Regions from separate parts of the Exiguobacterium sp. s138 genome, predicted to be linked through region 1. Evidence: a T-box and tRNA genes for the amino acid it is inferred to sense, from the RefSeq annotation. Region 1 holds a T-box; the other holds one or more tRNA genes.
The links. The T-box of region 1 lies ahead of leuS (leucine--tRNA ligase). A T-box ahead of a tRNA ligase gene usually reads a tRNA of that ligase, here a tRNA-Leu.

Region 1 (7,485 bases):
GAATGACGCATTGATTCGTTCGCCGGTCCCGCTGATTTCGAAAAAGTGATAATCTTCCGTTACGACAAGATAGGAACCGATCGAATCATCGTACAACATCTGTTGGACGTTTTTGATCAACGGTTCTTCCGGATTCGGAATGGAAGACGGTGTTTTCGCCGGTACTTGTTTGACTGCTGCTTGGTGTTTCGATTGTGTCTCAATTTTGGCAAACGTCTCTTTGATTTGTGCGACGGTCTCAGGTCTCGAAAAGACGAGCGACACACAAAGGATCAGACCGGAGACGACGGCAAAAATCGTTGTATAGACTATATAAGTTCGTTTCATTTACACAAATCGCCTTTCTGTCTCGGTTTCTGATTCAGTTTAGCAGAAGGCGCCCTAAAAAAAAAGCGGACTTGCGACGGAGATAAACGAAAACCCCTCAATCTGACGAATCAGATGAGGGGTTTTGCCTTAGTTCGCTACGATATTGATCAGTTTTTTCGGAACGACGATGACTTTTCGAACCGTTTTATCGCCAATCCACTCTTGTGTTTTTTCATCGGCAAATGCAAGGGCTTCAATTTCTTCTTTTGTTGCCTCCATGCTGATGACGAGCTTCGAACGGACTTTACCGTTGACTTGAATGACGAATTCCATTGTATCGCTGACGAGTTTCGTTTCGTCAAATGTCGGCCATGCCGCATATGTCAATGTATCCTCAAAACCAAGCTGTTCCCATAACTCTTCCCCAAGGTGCGGTGCGACCGGGGTCAGCAATTGAATGAATCCGCGAAGGAAGTGACGCGGTAAGACCGGTTGTTTATTAGCCTCGTTGACGAAGACCATCAACTGCGAAATTCCGGTGTTGAACTGAATGTTCGTGAAGTCTTCCGTTACTTTTTTAACCGTCTGATGGTAGACACGTTCAAAGTCTGCATCGACTGTCGTCACGTCCTGAATGTCCGCCGTCCGTTCGAACAGACGCCAGACTCGGTCAAGGAAACGACGTGCCCCGTCAAGACCGTTCTCCGACCACGACACCGAAGCATCAAGCGGTCCCATGAACATTTCGTACAAGCGGAGTGTATCTGCACCGTGCGATTTGACGATTTCATCCGGATTGATGACGTTTCCGCGTGATTTCGACATTTTTTCATTGTTTTCTCCAAGAATCATCCCTTGGTTATACAACTTTTGGAATGGTTCTTTCGTCGGTACGACACCGATATCATACAAGACTTTATGCCAGAAGCGGGCATACAGTAAATGAAGCACGGCATGCTCGGCTCCTCCGATATAAATATCGACCGGAAGCCAGTATTTTAGTTTTTCCGGATCGGCAATCGCCTCTTCATTATGCGGATCAATGAAGCGGAGGTAGTACCAGCAGCTGCCGCCCCATTGTGGCATCGTATTCGTCTCGCGGCGTCCTTTAAGTCCCGTGACCGGATCCGTGTAATCGAGCCAGTCTTCTGCAAGGGCGAGTGGTGATTCACCTGTGCCGGACGGCTTGATTTCCGGAATCATCGGCAATTCAAGTGGAAGTTCCGATTTATCGAGTGTCTTCATCGTTCCGTCTTCCATGTGGACGACCGGAATCGGTTCACCCCAGTAGCGCTGACGGCTGAATAACCAGTCACGCAATCGGAACGTGATTTTTTTGCGTCCGACTTGATTCGTCTCCAGTTCAGCGATGATCGTTTCAATCGCCTCCTGTTTTGACAATCCGTCGAGCATTTGTGAATTGACGTGTTCGCCTTCATCCGTATACGCTGCTTCGTCAACGTTACCGCCTTTGACGACTTCGATGATCGGAAGGTCAAACTGTTTCGCAAATTCATGATCACGCTCATCGTGTGCCGGAACGGCCATGATCGCGCCTGTTCCGTATGTCGCGAGGACATAATCGGCGATCCAGATTGGCAGACGTTCGCCGGAAATCGGGTTGACGGCAAAAGCTCCCGTGAAGACGCCTGTTTTTTCTTTCGCAAGATCCGTCCGTTCCAAATCTGACTTCGTCTGGACAGACGCGATGTATGCTTTAACCGCTTCTTCGTGATCCTCTGTTGTGATATCCGTGACAAATGGATGCTCCGGTGCCAGAACGAGATACGTTGCGCCGAAGACGGTATCCGGACGTGTCGTGAAGACCGTCACTTGTTTTTTATGACCGTCGATCGTAAAGTCGATTTCCGCACCTTCCGATTTTCCGATCCAGTTCCGTTGCATTTCCTTGACGGATTCCGGCCAGTCGAGTTCATCCAAATCTTCGAGCAAACGGTCCGCGTACTCGGTAATTTTTAAAACCCACTGCCGCATCGGGACGCGGACAACCGGATGATTACCACGCTCGGACAGCCCGTCGATGACTTCCTCGTTCGCAAGCACCGTTCCAAGAGCCGGGCACCAGTTAACGGCGACTTCGTCAACGAAAGCGAGTCCCTGTTCATACAATTTCGTAAAAATCCACTGTGTCCATTTGTAATATTTCGGATCCGTCGTATTGATTTCACGATCCCAGTCGTACGAGAATCCCAAGTCTTTTAACTGACGTTTAAAGGTTTCGATGTTTTGGGCAGTGAACTCCCGCGGGTCATTTCCTGTATCAAGCGCATACTGCTCCGCCGGAAGTCCAAACGCATCCCATCCCATCGGGTGAAGGACGTTGTATCCTTGCATCCGTTTCATCCGGGCCAAGATATCGGTTGCCGTGTATCCTTCCGGGTGACCGACATGAAGTCCTGCTCCCGATGGATAAGGAAACATGTCTAACGCATAAAAGCCTTCTTTTTCCGGATCTTCTGTTGTGACGAACGCATTGTCCTGTTCCCAACGCGCTTGCCATTTCGGTTCGATTTCACGATGATTGTACGGCATCTTTATTCCTCCTCTGAATATACAAAAAACCGGTCTCCGCCCCTAGGAATAGGGACGAAAGACCGGTTTGTCTCCCGCGGTACCACCCACGTTGTCTGCTGAAGCAGACCACTTGATTCACAGATAACGGTGTGAAGGACCGGAGTTCGCTACTTGGTTTCACGAATCATGCTCCCTGACGAGTTCACGGACGATTCCGACTGGTTTGCACCGACCACCAGCTCTCTAAAACGGAATGACTCCCTTACTACTTCAGTTCGTCGCAATGGACTATCTATGTGTAAGTGTAAGCCGAACCTTCCCTTACCGTCAACGGTTGCGTAAAATTTCTCCAATCGCGGCGTGCGATGATACGGCATGATCCGCATGATGCAAGACTTGTGCCGGCATCCGATCGTCGAGCAGGGCAATGACTTCCATGCCCGCTTTTTTGGCACCAATCATCCCGTTTGCGGCGTCTTCAATGACGATACAGGCCTCGGGTGACTGATTGATCCGCTCTGCCGCCAGACAAAAAATCGCCGGATCCGGTTTGGAACGCGGGACTTCAAATCCGCTCGTATAAGCATCGACCGTCAATTCATAATGCGTAATGACACGTTTAATTTTTTCAAGTGAACTCGAGGACGCAATCGCAATCCGGTATCCTTCCGTCCGGGCCAGTTCCATCAGTTCTTTTACGCCGTCCTTCAAACCGCAGGTCTCCGGCTTCGCATGCTGTTGGAATAATTCGTGTTCGAGTGCCAGCAATGCTTCCGTCGAGTGCGGTAACGCGTGTTGTGTGATCAGTTCCTCCCACATCTCATCCCCGGTTTTCCCCATGAATGTCGCATACTGCGTCAAATCCAGCGGAATCGATAACGTGTTGAACATCTGTTGATGGACTTTAAAATATTGAATTTCACTATCGAGGATGACCCCATCCATATCAAAAATCAAACCTGTTTTTTTCATGATTTCCCCTCCTGTTATCAGCCTACCAAAAAACCTGATCATCTGCAGATGATCAGGTGGCTAAAACCGTCTCCTGATAACGGTATTCCGGGAAATAGTTGGCTGCTTCGTCGCTTCCGTACCGTTGACACAATTGTTCATAGACATGGGGAAGAAGAATCGTCTTTCCTTGGTGGTATTCAAACATACGGTAACCTGTATAGCGACATTTGCTTTCAAACAGACTGTCCCGTTCCTTATAGCCGCCACCGAGGTGCTGCTCGACCATGCCGGCTGACTTGGAATGTAAAATCGCCTCATACTCCAGGCGCTGATTCGGAAAAAGTTTATGTTCATCACGTTGACAGCCGATCAGATGTCCGTGTGCATACTCGTTCCCGAGCAGGACGAAATATCCACCGACCGCTTCTCCCTGCCACTCCGCAATCAGCAATAACGGTTCACACAGTTCTGTCGGTTGAAACAACTGTTCAAAATATTCGGTCGTGAAATAGTAATGGGACGAAGCATCCTTCCGGTCCATCGTTTGATAGTAAAGACGGATGAAGGTTGGCAGATCTTCTTTCGATCCTCTTCGGACCGTCAGCTCTGACGCCAAGGATTTCCGGATCATACTCCGGTTTTTTTTATGAAAGGTCTGCATGATTTCTTCTACAGAAGGCCGAAGATCGATGCTTGTCGTGTGGCGGATGAATTCCGTTTTAGTCCAATCTGCTACACGTTTATGGTTTTCCGTCAGCGGATTAAAACGAATCAATTCGGAAACAATTTTTTGACGCATCGCCCATTGTCGAAACGAACGTTTGGCATCGGTCAGCTCTTCTGAAGTCAACTCACCAATGATTTCCGGACCTCCGTATCCGTAAGGCGTAATCAAATCAAAGTATTCGGTGTCAAAAATCCGCCGCTTCAAGAAGGGATAAAATAATTCACCTGATGCTCCTTGAAAATAAATCAGTCCGGCCGCTTCATCGGTCCGGGCATTCAAATGAACATATTCATAGCTATAAAAAATATCAAGTGATTTATTTTCCACAAGTGATGCCCACGTCAACTGATCTTCCACAAAAATACATCGCCTCATCTTTTTCCACCTCCGGCATATGACACGTCGAACATAACTATTTTCCTTTAATTTGGTTAATCAATTAATTTTTACCTTTTAATTCAATACCCATTTTACATGTTTAATATGCTTCTTCAACAAAAAAGACAGACAGCGGAATCAAGCGACCGCTTCTGTCCTTTTCTCATTTTACCGCCTTGTTTGGTATAGCCCGAACGAATGTGAATCCTGCCAGCAGGATCAATCCAATCAATGTCATGAACACGGCATTCATACCGGATAAATCATAAATCAGCCCTCCGACAGTCGGACTGATCATCCGCCCTGCCGAAGCGGCGATATTGACATACCCCTGAAACTCGCCTTCTTTCCCGATCGGAGCCAGGCGGGCTGCCATTGCCGGAACCGCCGGCCAAATGAACATCTCACCGATCGTCAAAATGACCATCGCTACTAAGAACATCTTGAATCCGCCGGCAAAAGGCACGATCGCGTAGGACAAAAGAAAAATGCCGGTTCCCGTCAGCAACTGACGTTTCAAGTCGTCACCAAACCAGCGCAGGACAGGTGTCAATAACGGTTGCGCAAATACGATCAGTGCACCGTTGATCGTCCATAAAATCGAGTATTCGGAAATTGTCACACCGAGGGATTTTGTATGCACGGAAAATGTTCCCTGCCATTGAACATACACAAACCACAAGAGCGCATAGCCGACCGAAACGTACAGCATCGTCCGGACTGAACTCTTCGAAAGCGGTTCCCGCACTTCCTCCCCTGCCGATACCGATTGACGTTTGACCGGATGCACGTGAATCCAGTTCAGTCCCACCAAGAGGACGACGGCAAACAATAAGTAAAGGATCAGATTGGCGATGAAGATGAACTGGATGTCGATTGCTGCAATTTGTCCGCTGATCGCGGTACCGAGTGCCACTCCGACGTTTTGGGCAACATAGATTGCATTAAATGCCCGTCTTCCACCTTCCGGCCAGATGACACCGGTCAAAGCATAGATCGTCGGGAATACCATTCCTCCGACGAATCCGATCAATCCCAACATTAGCACATATCCGGTGAAGGTCTGATGGAACAGCCAAAGACCAATCGAGGCAAGGACCAGCCCGATGACACTGATGACAAGCGTCCGTTTCCCGCCTAACCGGTCAAATGCTTTTCCGCCGATATAGTTTCCGACAATGGCGAGAGCCGAGTTGACGAATAAAGCCATTCCGGCTTTTGTCATCGACTCTCCTAAATAATCATGAATGTATAATGTATTAAACGGCCATAAAAAAGAAGATCCTGTCGTATTGATCGCCATCGCCAATACCAGAATCCAGACCGCGCGAGGTAATTTCGGCATGATAAGTATCCTCCAATGTAGTTTCCAACCTTGCCACTTTACGAAATTACGCTACCCTCTGTCAAGGAACTTCGCTATTAAACGAACAATCGGAAAAATGATACAATTGACTAAAGGGTCAATTTTCCGGGTACTTAGAAAAAAATAGAGCATATTATCAGAAAGAGGAGTTTTTGCCATGTCACTTGCACGTGTATTGCCTTACGCCAAAGAATTATTGGAATCAGTCATTCATGAGGGGGATTGTGTCGTCGACATGACTGCCGGGAACGGTCATGATACGCATTTTCTTGCCGAACAGGTCGGACCGAGCGGACGGGTCATCGCGTTTGATGTCCAGGAGCAGGCCATCGAAGAAACGACACGCCGTCTGCAGGCGGCTCACGTTTTCGACTGGGTCGATTTGTACCATGAAAGTCATATTCATGTCGGAGCCCGCTTGTTTGCTGAACAACGCCCGATTCGTGCCGGAGTATTTAATCTGGGGTACTTACCGGGGAGTGATAAATCCGTTACGACGACCGGGGAAGAAACACTCGAAGCACTCCGTGCCCTCCTTCCGGTTCTTGTCCCCGGCGGTCTGGTTGTCCTCGTGATCTACCATGGCCATTCGGAAGGACGACGTGAACGCGATGCGGTATTGGAACATGTTTCTTCCCTCCCGCAACAGGATTATGCCGTCCTGCAATATCGTTTCTTGAATCAGCAAAACAATCCCCCGTTCATCGTCGCGATTGAAAAAAAATTAAAGAAACAAACAATCGACTAAACAAAAAGAGGAATCCCGATGCTATCCGGATTCCTCTTTTTCTTGTTGCCGTTTAATCTTCCACCATCTTTAGAAACAGCAATAGCTTTTCAGCAAACCGCGTATTCAAACGTTCAAAACTGAAGTGCGGGAAACCGTGCAGACGTTGCAGATAAATCTGGTCTCCGCCCATCTTCCGGCACACTTCAAGCGTCAACTTGACGTCGGCGAACTGATCATCCGGTGCATAAAAACAAGCGAGATGGACCCGCGGCAGTTTCTTACGTTCTTCGTCATGGATGACGATTTCTTCTTCAATCTCGCGATATTCCGCATACGTCAATTCACCGAGACGTGCAGCATCCTCATTGTTCTGTCCGAACGGCAATGTGCCGAGCGGAGCATCCGGACGGAACCGGTCGAAAGCACTTGCAAACACTTGTTTGACGCCGCCTAGTTGCTTCGAGTTGTGCCAATCAAATAACGGCG
Region 2 (7,485 bases), on a different contig from region 1:
GTCAACGGTTTCGGACTGGAAGCCGGAAAACCGCTCGCCTCAAGCAAGCGGATTGCGAAAATCGCATTTACGGGTGAAACAACGACGGGACGACTCATCATGCAGTATGCGTCGCAAAACATCATTCCGGTTACACTCGAGCTCGGCGGGAAATCACCAAACATCTTCTTTGCTGATATCATGGATGCCGATGATGCCTTTTTCGATAAAGCAATCGAAGGATTATTGATGTTTGCCTTGAACCAAGGGGAAGTCTGTACGTGTCCATCACGTGCCTTGATTGAAGAATCCATCTACGAGCCATTCATGGAACGGGTCCTCGAACGTGTCAAAGCGATCAAACTCGGTAATCCGCTAGATGCTGATGTCATGATGGGTGCTCAAGCATCGAGTGAACAAATGGAGAAAATTTTGTCGTATCTCGAAATCGGAAAATCGGAAGGGGCGGAGTGTCTGATTGGTGGCGAACGGAACCATCTTGACGGTGACCTCGCGGGTGGTTATTACATTCAACCAACGATTTTTAAAGGAAACAACAAGATGCGGATTTTCCAAGAAGAGATTTTTGGGCCAGTCCTGTCCGTCACGACATTTAAAACAGAAGAAGAAGCACTGCAAATTGCCAATGACACGCTGTACGGCTTAGGTGCCGGTGTCTGGACGCGTGACATGAATCGGGCATACCGCTTCGGACGCGCGATTGAAGCAGGACGCGTCTGGACAAACTGTTACCACCAATATCCGGCCCATGCTGCGTTCGGCGGTTACAAAATGTCGGGAATCGGCCGTGAAAATCATAAAATGATGCTCAACCATTACCAGCGGACAAAAAATCTTCTCGTCAGCTACAGCCCGGATAAACTTGGTTTCTTCTAATCGAAGAAAGGATGTGGCGACATGGTTGAACGTGTACTTGCGACCGATGCCGGCTTGGAATTGATTGAACTGCTAAAAGCAAAACACGGACCGTTAATGTTTCATCAATCAGGTGGATGCTGTGACGGAAGTTCCCCGATGTGTTTTGCGGAAGGCGATTTATTTTTAGGCGATCAAGATTTATTGATCGGTACAATCGGCGGCTGTCCGTTTTATATTCATGAGGATCAATACGCCTACTGGAAACATACGCAACTGATCATTGATGTCGTTGATGGTCGAGGCGGAATGTTTTCCTTGGAAGGCGTCGAGGGGAAACGGTTTTTAACACGTTCTCGTGCTTTTACGTCTGAAGAATATGCGGAGCTCGCAGCTACTGCCAAACCATAGAACAATCAAAAGAAGATACCTCGCCCGAGTATTTAAGTGCTTGTGACTTAGATACACCGGGTGGAAGGTGTTTTTTTTGTGGCATCACGTTATAATTAAAAGATATTTTACAAAAAGAGGAGGACGAAACATGGCGACTTTTCAAGAGTTGACGTCCATTGAAGCCGTAAGGGATTTTTATCTCGTGCAGCGGGCGAGTTTTATTTATGTTTCTAGTCCGGGCTGCGGTGTCTGCGCTTCGTTGTTTCCGCAGATTGAGCCGATATTAGCAAGTCATCCCGAATTTCGGTCGGGACATGTCGATTTAGGAAGCGTCCCGGAAATTGCCGGAGAATTTTCCGTGTTTACTGCTCCGGCTTTGCTGTTTTTTGCGAACGGGAAAGAAATTCACCGGGAAGTACGAATCGTTCCCATTGAACCGTTTACTAAAAAAGTCGAACAGCTCAGCCGATTGGTGGCATCACTCGATTAACAATATCACATCGTCAGGAGGAAACAGACATGCGTTATCCTTATTTAGGTTGGACCGGACAAACAATCGGTGTGACGGCTCCGTCTTCCGGATTATCGGAAGAACTGCATCCGATGATTGAAGAGGCGACGAATCGATTACGGGATCGGCAAATGACTGTTCAAGTCGGACAAACCGTTTGGACACAACAGCAGGCGGCAAGTGCGCCGGTTCAAACGCGGGCGGACGAGCTGAATGCAATGCTGCAAAATCCGGAAATTGATGCAATCATTCCACCATTTGGAGGGGAACGGGCGATTGATGTGTTACCATTCCTGGATTTTGAACGAATTCCGGCAAAGTGGTTGCTCGGGTATTCGGATATCAGTACATTACTGTTTGCGATTACGCTCAAGACCGGCATTGCGACGGCGCACGGACCAAACTTCGTCGACATGCGCAGTGAAGAATGGGATGAAACGACGACAGCTTGGCGACGAGTTCTCGCGACGCCTGCCGGAGCAACCGTGACGCAGTGGACATCTGATTTGTATCAGACGAATTGGAATCATGCGGAACGGCCCGAACGTTATATGTACCACCTCGACGCGGCAACAGAGTGGAAAACAATCGATCCGGCCCAAAAACAGGTATCCGGCCGGTTGCTTGGCGGATGTCTTGAAACGATTCGTCATCTCATCGGAACACCGTACGGAGATGTGGTCACGTTTCAGACGGATCAGCTGAATGAAGAACCGATTCTTTGGTACTTTGAAGTATCGGAAGCGAGTGCCACCGACGTTCACCGTTCGCTGATGCAGATGTATCTCGCGGGGTGGTTCGAGCGGGCATCGGGCATCGTGTTCGGACGAACAGCCGGCGGGCGGACAGTTGAGGAGTATACCATCCTCGACGTGTATGAGACGTTTAATGAACTGCTGGACATTCCGGTGTTTTACGATCTCGATATCGGTCACCAACCGCCGCAAATGACACTCGTCAACGGAGCATCAGCAACTATCATGATTCAAGGAAAAGACTCTAGATTAGACATGACATTTCAGTAATCTAGAAGAGGAGGACAGATATGGCGAGTCGGAAGTTTCAATCGTTAGCAGCGTACAAGCGGGTGCACATCAATCCGGAAACACGGCGGATGACCCTGCCTGAACCGTTTTATGATGCGTTACAGGTAAAAGATGAACTGATGTTAGCACAGGTCGGTCAAGTGCTGATTATTCGGAACCCACAGGAAATCGTCACGACGGAAACGGATTTGCTGTCGGACATCGTCGAAGAAGGGTTCACGGGACAAGAATTGGTTCAGGAATTTGCTTACCGAAAGGCACAACACGAACATCGTCTGCGGCAACAAATTTTACAAGAAGAGGATGCCGAGTCCTCAGCACAACTACAAATTGATCTTTAAGAGCAGATGAGGAGTGGGAGCAATGCGAACACGAACGAAAATCGGTTTAGGTGTAATCGGTTCCGGGATGCTTGCAGCGAGTTATTACTTTTATGAAATGGCGATCGCAACCAATCCGAAACCCTTTTTATCCAATAACCGTGATTTAAGTGACGAAATGGTCCGTCTGATGCAACCGGGGCAGACGTGGATTAAAGAACAGCCGCTGGAATTGATTGAAGTCAAGGCGCATGACGGATTAATGTTACGCGGGCATTACTTGCCGCCGCTTGTACCATCGGATCGGATTGTGATTTTAGTGCATGGATACGGCGGTGTCGGAACGGATTTGGCCGGATTTGCGTATCTGTATCACCAAGCCGGTTTCCACGTCATGATGCCGGATAACCGTGGACACGGAAAAAGTGACGGGAACTATATTGGTTTCGGATGGCATGACCGGGAAGATTGTCTCCGGTGGACCGAATATCTGGTAGCTCGTCTTGGCCCAGAAAGTGCAATCTTTTTGCACGGTGTTTCGATGGGAGGAGCAACCGTTCTGATGACCAGTGGGGAACTGTTGCCGCCGCAAATCAAAGGCATCATTTCCGATTGTGCGTATACGTCGGTCAACGCCGTTCTCGCCTATCAAATGAAGCGGATGTATCGTCTGCCGCATTTCCCGTTCCTGACGATGACAAGTATCTTGACGAAATTAAAAGCGGGCTATTTTTTCAGTGAAGCCTCGGCCATTAAGCAAGTCCAGCGGGCGACGGTTCCGATTCTGTTTATTCACGGCGGAGCCGATACATTTGTTCCGACTTCAATGGTCTATGAATTGTATCAAGCCTGTCCGACGGAAAAAGAATTGGTGGTCATTCCGAATGCAGCCCACGCGATGGCTTATTTCGAGGATCCGGACACATACGATACGGTCGTGGAACGATTCGTCCGGCGGATTTTAGACGAACCGACAGAAAAAGTATAAAAAAATGCATGAAACCGTTGACACGAAAAAAACTATTTAGTATTCTAATAACATAAATAGAAGTCGTCGTGGCGGAACTGGTAGACGCGCTAGACTCAGAATCTAGTGGTGGCAACACCGTGGAGGTTCAAGTCCTCTCGGCGGCATTTTAAAGTGAAAATAGGAGTACTCTTCGTCAGAAGGGTGCTCCTATTTTTTTTATTTTGAAAAATTTTGATTCATGCTCTTAACAAGTTTGTTCGTAAAATTTGAATTTTTCTGATAAAATATGTGTTAAGGAAAAGTTTTTGAGGAAAATACATGAAAGAAGGCATTTGTCTTCAAGAGAGGAGTAACAACATGAAAAAGCATTTATCGGTATTATTTTTATTGCTCAGCTGTCTCGTGGTATTAAGCGCATGTAGTATCGGTTCACAGGACGAGGTCTCAAAAGACAAGACGTACAAGGTTGGCATCGATGTTACGTATCCGCCGTTCGAATATAAAGACGGGGACACATACAAGGGAATCGATATCGACCTCATCAAAGCGATTGCCAAAGATCAAGGATTTAAAATCAAGTTTGAAGCGATGGATTTCAGCGGAATCATTCCCGCTCTTCAAGCGAACCAACTGGATGTAGCGATTGCCGGAATGAGTATCACACCGGAACGGAAAAAGGTTGTTACGTTCTCAGACCCGTACTTTAAAGCCGGGCTGATCCTGGTCGTCAAAGAAGATGAAAACAAAATCAAATCAGTCGATGATTTGAAAGGCAAGAAAGTTGCGGTTAAAAAGGGAACAACAGGTGCAAAATATGCAACTGACAATGCAGACAAACTCGGAATCACCGTCACTCAATTCAATGACAGCCCGGCCATGTTCCAGGAAGTCAAAAACGGAAATGCTGCCGCATTGATTGAAGATTATCCGGTCATCTCCTATGCAAACAAACAGCAAAACCTTGGTCTGAAACTTGTCGGAGACCGTTTGAATGGTGATAATTACGGAATTGCCGTCCTCAAAGGTGAAAACGAAGAGTTGATGAAAAAAATCAACAAAGGACTCGCAAACCTGAAAGAAAACGGGGAGTACGACAAAATCGTCGATACGTATTTAAAATAAGCCATTTGAACGAATGACAAGGGAGTTGAGTCACTGATGGAAGTCGCAAAAACGGCGTTTCCGTTTTTTCTAGAAGGGTTACAGATCACCCTCTATATCTTTATCATCGCGGTCATCGTCGGATTTTTAATCGGCTTGATCGTCGCCTTGATGCGTTTATCACCACTTAAGATTTTAAACGGGATTGCCATCGTCTACATCGATGTCATCCGGGGAACGCCCTTTATCGTCCAATTGTTCTTCATTTATTTTGGACTCAATTCACTTGAGTGGCTGTCGATGGACCGGATGTATGCCGGGATTCTCACTGTCGCCATCAATGCCGGAGCCTATTTCGCCGAGATCATCCGGGCCGGGATTCAATCGATTGATAAAGGGCAGACAGAAGCGGCACGTTCTCTCGGTATGACGGGGCGTCAAACGATGACACAAATCGTTTTACCGCAAGCCTTCCGCCGTATGCTGCCGACGATTACGAACCAATCGATCATCAGTTTAAAAGATACGTCGTTGCTATCGATCATCGGTATCGCGGATTTGACGCAACAGGGACAAGTGCAACAAGCAACGACATTTGAACCGTTCATCGTCTGGACGGTCGTCGGTCTGATGTACTTCGTCGTCATCTATCTCCTTTCACTATTAGGGAAATTCTTGGAGCGGAGGTTTACACTGCGATGAGTATCATTGAAGTCAAACAATTAAAAAAATCATTTGGTTCGAACGAAGTCTTAAAGGATATTTCGGTCGAGATTGAAGAAAAAGAAGTCGTGTGTGTCATTGGACCTTCGGGATCGGGGAAAAGTACGTTTCTCCGTTGCTTGAACCGGCTCGAAGATATCACGGGCGGTACAGTAATCGTCGATACCCATGACATCACAGATCCGAAAGTCGATATCAATAAAGTCCGTGAAGAAGTCGGAATGGTGTTTCAACATTTCAACTTGTTTCCCCACAAGACCGTGCTTGAGAACGTCACACTTGCACCGATGAAAGTCCGGAAAACGGACAAAACGCAAGCGAAACAGCGGGCGCTCGAATTGTTGGATAAAGTCGGATTGCGGGAGAAAGCCGATAACTATCCGGGGGAACTGTCCGGCGGTCAAAAACAACGGGTTGCCATTGCCCGTGCCCTGGCCATGAATCCGAAAATCATGTTGTTCGACGAGCCGACATCCGCGCTCGACCCGGAAATGGTCGGCGATGTGCTTGCTGTCATGAAACAGTTGGCACTTGAAGGGATGACGATGATTGTCGTCACGCACGAGATGGGATTTGCGCGTGAAGTCGGGGATCGGGTTCTTTTTATGGATGGTGGTTTCATCGTCGAAGAAAACATTCCGAGTCTATTGTTTGATTCTCCACAACACGAACGGACACAATCGTTTTTAAGTAAAGTGTTATAACACAAGACATTGAGCAGGAATGGCCTTCAGGGAGGTCGTTTCTGCTCTTTTTTTGACGAATACAGCTGTTTTCCCCTAGAGAGGTTTCATTCATAAACAACACAGGGTACAGTCATAAGAAAAACTTATACATTTATGACTGAGAAATTGGGAATTCGAAACGCACTGACCTAAAAGAAGTAGTAATATAATAACTAAGGCAAACACTTTTGACATACAGGCCATCGTTAAGGGTTATGTTCGGCCTCGTTGCAAGGAACATGACGATTATCGAATTTTTATGTCATATGATTTGAAAGCGCTAACAGGTAGAGAGCTGGAAATGTACTGATTTTCAGTACAATGAGTGGAATGAATGAAACGGGGGGAACCGTACATGGCAAGCCGGGAACAGGAACAGCAAACATTTTATGGACCAAACCTTGGATACATCATTGAATTGTATGAACGCTTTTTAGAAGATGCTTCTTCTGTTGATGAAGAAACACGGGCCTATTTCGAACAAAATGGTGCTCCGGTCGCAGAATCAGTAACTCAGCAACCGATCGAAACGGGAGATTTCGAAAAGTACTTGGCAGCGAGTCGCTTAGCGGATCAAATTCGAGCGAAAGGTCACCTTGCGGCTGACATCTATCCGCTGAAAGATCATCCGCGGGAAACGGAATTGCTGGAGCTTCGTCAGTTCGGATTGACGGAAGCCGATTTACGCGGCATGCCGGTCACGCTTGTTTGTCCGGAACCGCCGGGACATCTGAAGGATGCCTATGAAGGGATCGAACATTTAAAAGCACAGTATACAGGTGCCGCAGCCGTTGAATTCCAACACGTCGATGATTTGGAAGAAAAGAAATGGTTACGCCAA

Region 2: it encodes a tRNA-Leu, which carries the amino acid that the T-box ahead of leuS (leucine--tRNA ligase) is inferred to sense. The anticodon was not compared.

What each region holds. Positions count from the first base shown of each region.
Region 1 is NZ_JACSMW010000003.1:50,185-57,669, forward strand. It holds gene KNP91_RS07520 (hypothetical protein) at 1-327, opposite strand, end outside; gene leuS (leucine--tRNA ligase) at 457-2,862, opposite strand; T-box leader at 2,910-3,132, opposite strand; gene KNP91_RS07530 (HAD family hydrolase) at 3,172-3,816, opposite strand; gene KNP91_RS07535 (peptidoglycan bridge formation glycyltransferase FemA/FemB family protein) at 3,869-4,900, opposite strand; gene KNP91_RS07540 (MDR family MFS transporter) at 5,067-6,248, opposite strand; gene mnmM (tRNA 5-(aminomethyl)-2-thiouridylate-methyltransferase MnmM) at 6,427-7,017, shown strand; gene KNP91_RS07550 (alpha/beta fold hydrolase) at 7,070-7,485, opposite strand, start outside.
Region 2 is NZ_JACSMW010000002.1:381,213-388,697, forward strand. It holds gene adh (aldehyde dehydrogenase) at 1-876, shown strand, start outside; gene KNP91_RS05795 (DUF779 domain-containing protein) at 898-1,266, shown strand; gene KNP91_RS05800 (thioredoxin family protein) at 1,397-1,738, shown strand; gene KNP91_RS05805 (S66 family peptidase) at 1,768-2,784, shown strand; gene KNP91_RS05810 (hypothetical protein) at 2,805-3,146, shown strand; gene KNP91_RS05815 (alpha/beta hydrolase) at 3,169-4,113, shown strand; tRNA gene KNP91_RS05820 (tRNA-Leu) at 4,176-4,259, shown strand; gene KNP91_RS05825 (transporter substrate-binding domain-containing protein) at 4,453-5,217, shown strand; gene KNP91_RS05830 (amino acid ABC transporter permease) at 5,254-5,898, shown strand; gene KNP91_RS05835 (amino acid ABC transporter ATP-binding protein) at 5,895-6,623, shown strand; gene KNP91_RS05840 (2-oxoglutarate dehydrogenase E1 component) at 6,979-7,485, shown strand, end outside.